Regions from separate parts of the Bradyrhizobium sp. USDA 4538 genome, predicted to be linked through region 1. Evidence: riboswitches for the same ligand, from Rfam matches in the RefSeq annotation. Region 1 holds a riboswitch; the other holds the start of a gene.
What was found. A riboswitch is a leader RNA that binds a small molecule or an ion and turns the genes downstream of it on or off. The one in region 1 is predicted to bind S-adenosylmethionine.
Positions count from the first base shown of each region.

Region 2: another riboswitch for S-adenosylmethionine. It lies ahead of J2R78_RS13410 (O-succinylhomoserine sulfhydrylase); the one in region 1 lies ahead of J2R78_RS21485 (homoserine O-acetyltransferase).

Region 1 is NZ_JALJZE010000001.1:4,765,870-4,770,618, forward strand. Features, by position in the region: gene J2R78_RS21470 (prephenate/arogenate dehydrogenase family protein) at 1-238, opposite strand, end outside; gene hisC (histidinol-phosphate transaminase) at 243-1,340, opposite strand; gene J2R78_RS21480 (chorismate mutase) at 1,440-2,303, opposite strand; SAM riboswitch at 2,477-2,556, shown strand; gene J2R78_RS21485 (homoserine O-acetyltransferase) at 2,642-3,847, shown strand; gene metW (methionine biosynthesis protein MetW) at 3,844-4,509, shown strand; gene J2R78_RS21495 (alpha/beta fold hydrolase) at 4,601-4,749, opposite strand, start outside.
Region 2 is NZ_JALJZE010000001.1:2,991,903-2,996,651, forward strand. Features, by position in the region: gene J2R78_RS13395 (MATE family efflux transporter) at 1-120, opposite strand, end outside; gene J2R78_RS13400 (hypothetical protein) at 250-1,299, opposite strand; gene J2R78_RS13405 (2'-deoxycytidine 5'-triphosphate deaminase) at 1,463-2,569, opposite strand; SAM riboswitch at 2,704-2,783, shown strand; gene J2R78_RS13410 (O-succinylhomoserine sulfhydrylase) at 2,860-4,053, shown strand; gene J2R78_RS13415 (SDR family NAD(P)-dependent oxidoreductase) at 4,105-4,749, opposite strand, start outside.

The DNA.
Region 1 (4,749 bases):
AGGCGCCGACCGGGATGCAGAGGATGACGAGGTCGGCATCCTTCACCGCCTCGATGTTGGTCTCGACGACGCGATCGACGATGCCGAGTTCGGCGACGCGCGCACGCGTCTTCTCCGAGCGCGCGGTGGTCACGATCTCGCCGACCAGCCCCTGCGCGCGCGCGCCGCGCGCGATCGAGCCGCCGATCAGACCGAAGCCGATCAGCGCGATGCGTTGGAAGAGCGGGGCGGTGGTCACGATGTCACTTTCCGGCCAGGAAGTCGCGCAGCCCCTCGACCACGAGGCGGTTGGCCTCCTCGGTGCCAATGGTCATGCGCAGCGCATGCGGCAGCTTGTAATTGTTGAGTGCGCGCAGCACGAGGCCGCGCCGTGTGAGATAGGCGTCGGCTTCCGCCGCGGTCTTGCCCTTGTCGGTCGGGAAATGGATCAGCACGAAATTGGCGACGCTCGGCGTCACCTTCAGCCCGAGCTTGCCGATCTCCTCGGTCAGCCAGTTGCGCCATTGTTCGGTGTGGGTTCGCGACATCTGCACATGCGCCGTGTCCTCGATCGCCGCCACCGCCGCCAGCATCGCCGGCGTCGTGACGTTGAACGGACCGCGGATACGGTTGCAGGCATCGACGATATGCGCCGGCCCGAACATCCAGCCGATCCGCAGCGCCGCAAGGCCGTGGATCTTCGAGAAGGTGTGCGTCACCACCGTGTTGTCCGTGGTCGCGACCAGCTCGATGCCGAGCTCGTAGTCGTTGCGCGAGACGTAGTCGGCATAGGCGGCGTCGAGCACCAGCAGCACATGCGACGGCAGCGCGGCGCGCAGCCGCTTGACCTCGTCGAACGGGATGTAGGTGCCGGTCGGATTGTTCGGGTTGGCGAGCCAGACCAGTTTCGTGCGCGGCGTCACCACCTTGAGTATGGCGTCGACGTCGGCCGTGAAATTGGTCTCGGCCGCGATCACGTTCCTGGCGCCGTTCGCCATGGTGGCGATCGGGTAAACCAGGAAGCCGTGGGTGGTCGAGATCGCCTCGTCGCCGGGCGCGAGATAGGTGTGCGCCAGCAGGTTGAGGATTTCGTCGGAGCCGGCGCCGCAGATGATGCGGTCGGGATCGAGCCCGTAGGCGCGGCCGATCGCCTCGCGCAGCACGCGCGAGGTCCCCTCCGGATAGTCCTCGAGATGGTCAGCCGCCGCCTTGTAGGCCGCGATCGCCTTCGGAGACGGCCCGAACGGCGTCTCGTTGGCGGACAGCTTGAACACCTTGCGGCCCGGTTCCGGCACCGGGCTCTTGCCGGGCGTGTAGGGCGCAATATCGAGGATGCCGGGGTTCGGCACGGGGCGGGACATCATCAACTCCGAACAGAGCGTTTTCGAGCGAAGTGGATACCGGTTCGCGTGAAGAAAACGCGTCAAAACAAAAGCCTGGACGGGCGGCTGGCTCTTACTTCAGGTCCTGGCCGATCCGTTAGAGGGCACCGTATAGCGCGTTGCGTGGCTGCCGACGAGGGCCGACGAGCGGACCGAGGCGCCGGCCTTGATCAGGGCGAGCTTGATGGCCTCGAAACCCTTGTTCTTAAGGTCTTGCCCGGTGACCGAGACCAGGAGCGCCGCGCCGTCGAAAGCGGTGTCGGGGACCGCGACGATCTCGGCGAGCGGCGCAAGCGCCCGGGCGACATCGGCGTTCCAGCCGGAGACGCGCACGCTCCAGGTCTGCACTTCGGTGACCATGGCGTCGTCGGCGACCCGCGAGATCACGAACACCGGCAGCGCGGCGGGATGGTCGGCGCGTTCGAGGAACGGCAGCCGCGCGATGATCTTCGGCGCGCCACTGGCCTCGAGCGCATTCCACCACGGCGTACGGCTTGCGATCGCGGAGACCAGCGCGAGGTCGCCCTTCGACTTCGCCACCGCCTCGACCGCGGCCTGTGCGCTGAAATGCGACACGTAAGGCACCACGAAGCCGAAGTGAAACCGCGCCGAGTCGCGCATGGCCGACTCGCCGACCGAAACATCGGCATGCACCGCGAACGGCGCCTGCACATAGGTGAAGGTCGAGATGATGACGCGCCAGATGCTCTCGATGGTGTCGAGCGGCAGGATGCCGCGATGACGCCGCACCAGCTCGCGCATCATGCTGGCCTCGCGTGCCGGGCGGAATGCCGAGCCGACCTCCTGGGTCTTCTTGACCTGGATCAGGCGGTCGATGATGTCGCCGCGCGCCATCAACAGGCGGTGTACCTGCTCGTCGATCGCATCGATCTCCTTGCGCAGATCCTGCAGCGAGGGCGGCGACGGGGGTGGGTTGGACATGCTCTCAAACCTTGTCGTCGGGGCGGCCCGTTGCCGCGTCGGACAGGTCCCTGATTAGGAAAGACGGGCAGCGAAAGCAAAGAGAAACGTCGCAGGCGTGCCTTGCGCATTCGGTTAACCAATTGGCCGTGGGCAGGGCTGTCTTGACGGCGGGGGGCATGGGGACTACGTTCCCTGCGTCCCGTGGTCATTTGAGCCGGCCGGCTTGCAGCCACGTTAAACAACTCGCTAAACAGGCCGGGGACCTTATCAGCTCCCGGCCGAACCTTTGTTCAGGCCGGGTTTTTTATTGGCCTGAGGTCCGTCGAGCCCTCCCGCGCGGAGGCAGGGTCGCCTAGATGAGCAACGTGCGTCCGATACCGAGCCCACAAACCCCGAGCGATGATCGCGCCCATGAGGCCGACCATCCGTCGTCACTGGTGGCGAAGTTCGGGATGGACCAGCCGCTCAAGCTCGATTGCGGCGTCGATCTCGCACCATTCCAGATCGCCTACCAGACCTATGGCGAGCTCAATGCCGACCGCTCCAACGCGATCCTGGTCTGCCACGCGCTGACCGGCGATCAGCATGTCAACAACATCCATCCCGTCACCGGCAAGCCCGGCTGGTGGGAGACCATGGTCGGCATCGGCCGGCCGATCGATCCCGACAAGTACTTCATCATCTGCTCCAATGTGATCGGCGGCTGCATGGGCTCGACCGGCCCTGCGTCGTTGAACCCCGCGACCGGCAAGGTGTGGGGACTCGATTTCCCGATCATCACCATCCCCGACATGGTGCGTGCGCAGGCGATGCTGATCGATCGTCTCGGCATCACGACGCTGTTCTGCGTGGTCGGCGGCTCGATGGGCGGCATGCAGGTGCTGCAATGGACCGCGGCCTATCCGGAGCGCGTGTTCTCGACGCTCGCGATCGCCTGCTCGACGCGCCACTCGGCGCAGAACATCGCGTTCCACGAGCTCGGCCGCCAGGCCGTGATGGCCGATCCGGACTGGCGCGGCGGCCGCTATGTCGACGAGGACACCCATCCGCACCGCGGATTGGCGGTGGCGCGGATGGCCGCGCACATCACCTATCTCTCGGACGCCGCGCTGCATCGCAAGTTCGGACGGCGGATGCAGGACCGCGAGCTGCCGACCTTCTCGTTCGATGCGGATTTCCAGGTCGAGAGCTATCTGCGCTACCAGGGCTCGTCCTTTGTCGAGCGCTTCGATGCCAACTCCTATCTCTATCTGACCCGCGCGATGGACTATTTCGACATCGCCGCCGACCACAACGGCGTGCTGGCGAAGGCGTTCACCGGCATCAAGACGCGGTTCTGCGTGGTGTCGTTCACCAGCGACTGGCTGTTTCCGACCTCGGAATCGCGCGCGCTGGTGCATGCGCTGAATGCGTCGAGCGCGCGGGTGTCGTTCGCCGAGATCGAGACCGACAAGGGGCACGATGCCTTCCTGCTCGACGTGCCCGAATTCCTCGAGATCTCCCGCGCATTCCTGCTGGCCGCAGGCAAGGCACGCGGACTGAAGGACGGCGGCCAGCCATGAGCATGCAGCAGACATTGCCCTTGCCGGGCATCGCGCCGGAGCGGACCGGCGGCCATCGCACCGATCATCTGCTGGTCGCCGACATGGTGCGGCCGGGCTCGCGCGTGCTCGATGTCGGCTGCGGCGATGGCGAATTGCTGCAGCTCCTAGAGAGCCGCGGCATCGACGGCCGCGGCATCGAGCTGTCGCGCGAGGGTGTCAATGGCTGCGTCGCCAAGGGGCTCGCGGTGGTGCAGGGCGATGCCGACACCGACCTCGTCAATTATCCGGATGATGCGTTCGACTACGTGATCCTGTCGCAGACCTTGCAGGCGACGCGACAGCCCAAGGTGGTGCTGGAAAATCTGCTGCGCATCGGCCAGCGCGCCATCGTCTCGTTCCCGAATTTCGGGTTCTGGAAGATGCGGCTGCAGCTGTTGATCGGGGGCCACATGCCGCGCACCGAGAATTTGCCGGCGAGCTGGTACGACACCTCGAACATCCACTTCTGCACCATCAAGGATTTCGTGCAGCTCTGCGAGGAGATCAACGTCAAGATGGAGCGCGCGGTGGCGCTCGATCTCTACGGCCGTCCGGTGCCGCTCAACCTGCCGTGGTGGGTGTGGAACATGTTCGGCGAGCAGGGTGTGTTCCTGCTCAGCAGGGGTGGGCAGGGGAAGTGACGTCATGGCGTCATTCCGGGGCACGCGAAGCGTGAACCCGGAATCTCGAGATTCCGGGTTCGATGCTGCGCATCGCCCCGGAATGACAGGACTACACCGGCGCCGCCACCAGCGACCTCGGATCGCGCACCGGCCAGCGGCCGGCCTCGACCAGCGCGATGAAGCGCCCGACCATCTCGTTGAACAGCGCCGGCTCCTCGAGGTTGAGCACGTGGCCCGACTTCGGGAAGAACGATAGGC
Region 2 (4,749 bases), 1.8 Mb from region 1:
CAGAAGCGTGCGCAGGATCGGCCCGTCGAGCAGCGCATTGCGCGCCGGCTTGGTCACCGGCGGCGGCAGCGGCCGCTCTTGTTCGTCGACAGGAATTTCGGCGAGGCCGAGATCGGACATTTCTACTCCCACGCGCGATCTGGGGAGCCGCGCCATGGTGTTTCCCTACCATGGCGGCGGCGGAATCCACGTGCGCGGGGCGCAAGGGGGGCCTGCGCGATTGCAGGTGAACCCGGATGAACCTTGGGGCTAGCCGATCGACCAGACGAACGGCGCGCCGGCGGTGCTGTTCGGCTTCAGATGCACCGGAATATGCCGCCCGCAGCCGGCGGCCAGCCCTTCGAACAGGCCGGTCAATACGCTGGCGCAGGCCGGATGATAGTCGGCCACGTCGGCCATCAGCTTCCAGCCCTGCTGGCGGATTTCGAACTGGCCCTCGGATTCGCTGATGTCAGCGACATCATCCTGCGACTCGAAGAGCGTGCGCAGGAATGCGGCAAATTCCGTGGCACGGCCACGGCTGCCGCCGAGCGCCTGCGCGACCTCGTCATAATACTGCATGCCGATCAGTCTGCCGGTGAGATGCAGCAGATAGCTCGCATCCTCCGGGCCGAACACCTGCACGATGACCGGCGCGGCCGTCTTCACATATTCCATCGCGTAGCTGCGATAGGCCTTTTCCAGCCGCGGCTTCGGCCAGCTGTCGACCGGCAGCGCCGGCGCGGTGTTCGGATCGAATGGCGGCGCCTCGAGATGGCGCGCGAACACCAGGCGCTGGTCGAGCTCGAGCGGATGATCGTACTCGCAGTAATAGCCTTCGAGGCCGTCCTGGCCGTCGACACTCTGCTTGGTGCAGACGAAGCCGAGCCGCAAGTCCCCGAGCGCGACACCGTTGTTGGCGTGCCAGCCGCGCAGCATCGCGCGCGAGACCTCGCCGGGCACGCCGCAGATCGCCGTGCCCTTCCAGATCCAGCGCGGCGGCGGATAGCGGATCCAGGCCTTGCGGTCGGTCTCATACATGTATTCGACATGCACGCCGCCGATCCAGTTGGAGAGGTAATGATATTGCGCGGCCGCGACCGCCGGCGGCAGGCCGTCGAGGCCGAGCTTCTTCAAGCCGGGGAGAAAGCGTTCCTGCTGCTGGCGGCGAAACACGCGGAAGACGAACTCGGCGGCATCAGCCGTGCCGCGCCGCGTGACGACGGTGAGGATCAGGCCGGTGAAGAAGGCGTGATAGAGATCGGCGACACTGCGCCACTTCCGCCACTGCGTTTCGCGCGCGTCCTGCTCTCCGGTCATGTCTGCTCCCGCTGTTCTTGTTGGCGAGATAAAGCCTCGCGCGCGCAATCGTAGCCCGGATGAATCGAAGCGCAATCCGGGGCAGCTCATTGCGCGTATGCAGCGTCCCGGATTTCGCTAGCGCTTCATCCGGGCTACGGAATTAAGCGCGCGCGAAACGGAATTACACGCGAAAATGCTTGGAGAGCTTCAGGCCCTGCGCCTGATAGTTCGAGCCGATGCGCTGGCCGTAGAGCGCATCGGGACGCTCCAGCATCCGCTCATAGACGAGACGGCCGACGATCTGGCCATGCTCGAGGATGAACGGCACCTCGCGCGAGCGCACCTCCAGCACGGCGCGCGCGCCCTTGCCGCCGGCGCCGGCATAGCCGAAACCAGGATCGAAGAAGCCGGCATAGTGGACGCGGAATTCGCCGACCAGCGGATCGAACGGCACCATCTCCGCGGCGTAGTCCGGCGGCACCTGCACCGCCTCTTTCGACGCCAGGATGTAGAACTCGCCGGGATCGAGAATGAGACTGCCGTCGGGCCGGGCCTTGATCGGCTCCCAGAAGTCGTCGACGGCATAGCCGCCGCGGCGATCGACATCGACCACGCCGGTGTGGCGCTTGGCGCGGTACCCGACAAAGCCGCCCGAGCTCTCGCCGGAAAGATCGACGGAAAGCGCAACGCCATCGGAGAGATCGGCATCGTCGATATCGACCAGCCGCTCGGCGGCATGCAGCGCATCGAGCTCGTCGGCGGTCAACGTGGCCTCGCCGATCCGGAAGCGGACCTGGCTGAGCCGCGAACCCTCGCGCAGCAGCACGGGAAACGTCTTCGGGCTGATCTCGGCATAGAGCGGGCCGTGATAGCCGGCGCCGATCATGTCGAAGCGGCGGGTGCCGTCGGCGATCACACGGGTGAAGACGTCGAGCCGTCCGGTCGAGCTCTTCGGGTTGGCCGCGGCCACGATCTCCGGCGGCAGCGCCAGGCTCTCCAACAGCGGCACGATGTAGACGCAGTTGGTCTCCAGCACCGCGCCGTCGGACAGATCGATCTCGTGCAGCTTCAGCTCGTCGATCCGCTCGGCGACGGTGGCATCGGGTCCCGGCAGGAAGCTGGCACGGACCCGGTAGGCAATGTCACCGAGGCGCAGATCGAGGCTGGCCGGCTGGATCTGGCTCTCGACGAAGTCATAGGCGGGCAGAATGAGGCCGGCCTCCGCCATCTCCGCGATCATGCGGTCGGGCAGGATTCCGTTGGATTCATCTTCCAGCGTGAACGACACGATGCGGTCCCTCGGCGATCCCTTGAGATGACCCAAAAATCATACTCCAGGCGGCCATCAAGCCCCAAAATATGGGCTTTTACGGGTTATCCGATGACCGTCTTGACGGAAAGGGCGCGAGGGAATATCAGCTGCACTTATCCCGTGGTGATTTGAGCCGGCCGGCTTGCAGCCACGTTAAATAAGTCGCTAAACAGGCCGGGGACAGTGTGATCCCGGCTTGTGGAGGTTGCTCCAGGCCGGTTTTTTTGTGGCCAGTTTCCAGGGGAAATGGCCACCTCGGAGGTCACATGTCTGAATCTGAAACCACGGCCCGCTTTCGTCCCGAAACCCGCCTCGTCCATGGCGGCACGCTGCGCTCGCAATTCGGGGAGACGTCGGAAGGGCTGTTTCTCACCCAGGGCTACGTCTACGACACCGCCGAGCAATGCGAGGCGCGCTTCAAGGGCCAGGACCCCGGCTTCATCTATTCGCGCTATTCCAACCCGACCATTGCGATGTTCGAGCGCCGCATGATCGAGCTCGAGGGCGCGGAAGCCGCGCGCTCGACCGCGACCGGCATGGCCGCGGTGACCACCGCGATCCTCGCCCCGCTGAAGGCCGGCGATCATGTGGTGGCCTCGAAGGCCCTGTTCGGCTCCTGCCTCTACGTGGTGCAGGACCTGTTGCCGCGCTACGGCATCGAGACGACGCTGGTCGACGGCCTCGACCTCGACCAGTGGCAGCGCGCGTTGCGGCCGAACACCAAGACCTTCTTCCTGGAGAGCCCGACCAATCCGACGCTCGACGTGCTCGACATCGGCGCGATCGCAGAGATCGCGCATAGCGGCGGCGCCCGGCTGATCGTCGACAACGTGTTTGCGACGCCGATCTGGCAGAGCCCGCTGTCGCTCGGCGCCGACGTCGTGGTCTATTCCGCAACCAAGCATATCGACGGCCAGGGCCGCTGCCTCGGCGGCGTCATCCTGTCGTCGGAGGCCTTCATCGCCGAGCACATCCACAATTTCATGCGCCAGACCGGGCCGTCGCTGTCGCCGTTCAACGCCTGGGTGCTGCTGAAGGGGCTGGAGACGCTCGGCGTCCGCGTCCGCGCCCAGACCGAGAACGCGGCGAAGATCGCCGAGGCGCTGGCCAGGCATCCGAAGATCACGCGGCTGGTCTATCCCGGCCGTCCCGATCATCCGCAGGCCGCGACGGTGAAGAAGCAGATGGGCGCCGGCTCGACGCTGGTCGGCTTCGAGGTGAAGGACGGCAAGGCCGGCGCCTTCCGCTGTCTCAACGCCCTGAAGATCTCGCGCATCTCCAACAATCTCGGCGATGCCAAGAGCCTGGTCACGCATCCCGCGACCACGACGCATCAGCGCCTGGCGCCGGAGGCCCGCGCCGAGCTCGGCATCAGCGAAGGTTTCGTTCGCTTCTCGGCCGGGCTCGAGCATCCCGACGATCTGATCGAGGATTTCGAGCGGGCGCTGGAGCAAGTCTGAAGCAACGCGTCGTGGCCGGGCTTGCCCGGCCACGACGGCTTCTCTTGAAGATTAAGTCGCAGCCGTCGTGACGCCGCCGTCGACCACGATGGTCTGGCCGGTCATGAAGGTCGACGCGTCGGAAGCGAGATAGGCCACAGCGCCTGCGATCTCGTCGGGCTCGCCGATACGGCGGAGCGGCGTCGATGCGGTGCGGCGCTTCAGATTGTCCGGGTCCTCCCACAGCGCGCGGGCGAAATCGGTCTTCACCAGGCCCGGCGCCACGCAATTGACGCGCACGCCCTTCGGGCCCCACTCGCCGGCGAGGCTGCGGCACAGTGCGAAGTCGGCCGCCTTGGAGATGCCGTAGGCGCCGATCACGGTCGAGCCGCGCAGGCCGCCGATCGAGGAGATGATCACGACCGAGCCCTTGCCGCGCTCGGCCATCTGCGGGATCGCCAGTGCGGACAGCCAGATGTTGCTCTTGACGTTGGAGCCCATGATCTTGTCGAAGGCCTCGTCGGTGATGTCGAGCAGCGGGCCGTAATAGGGATTGACCGCGGCGTTGCAGACCAGGATGTCGATCTTGCCGTAATGCTTGATCGTCCCCGAGACCAGCGCCTCGACCTCGTTGCGGCGCGCGATGTTGCAGGGGATGACGAGCGCATCGCCGCCCGCCTTCTTGATGCCGTCGGCGACTTCCTGGCAAGCATCCGC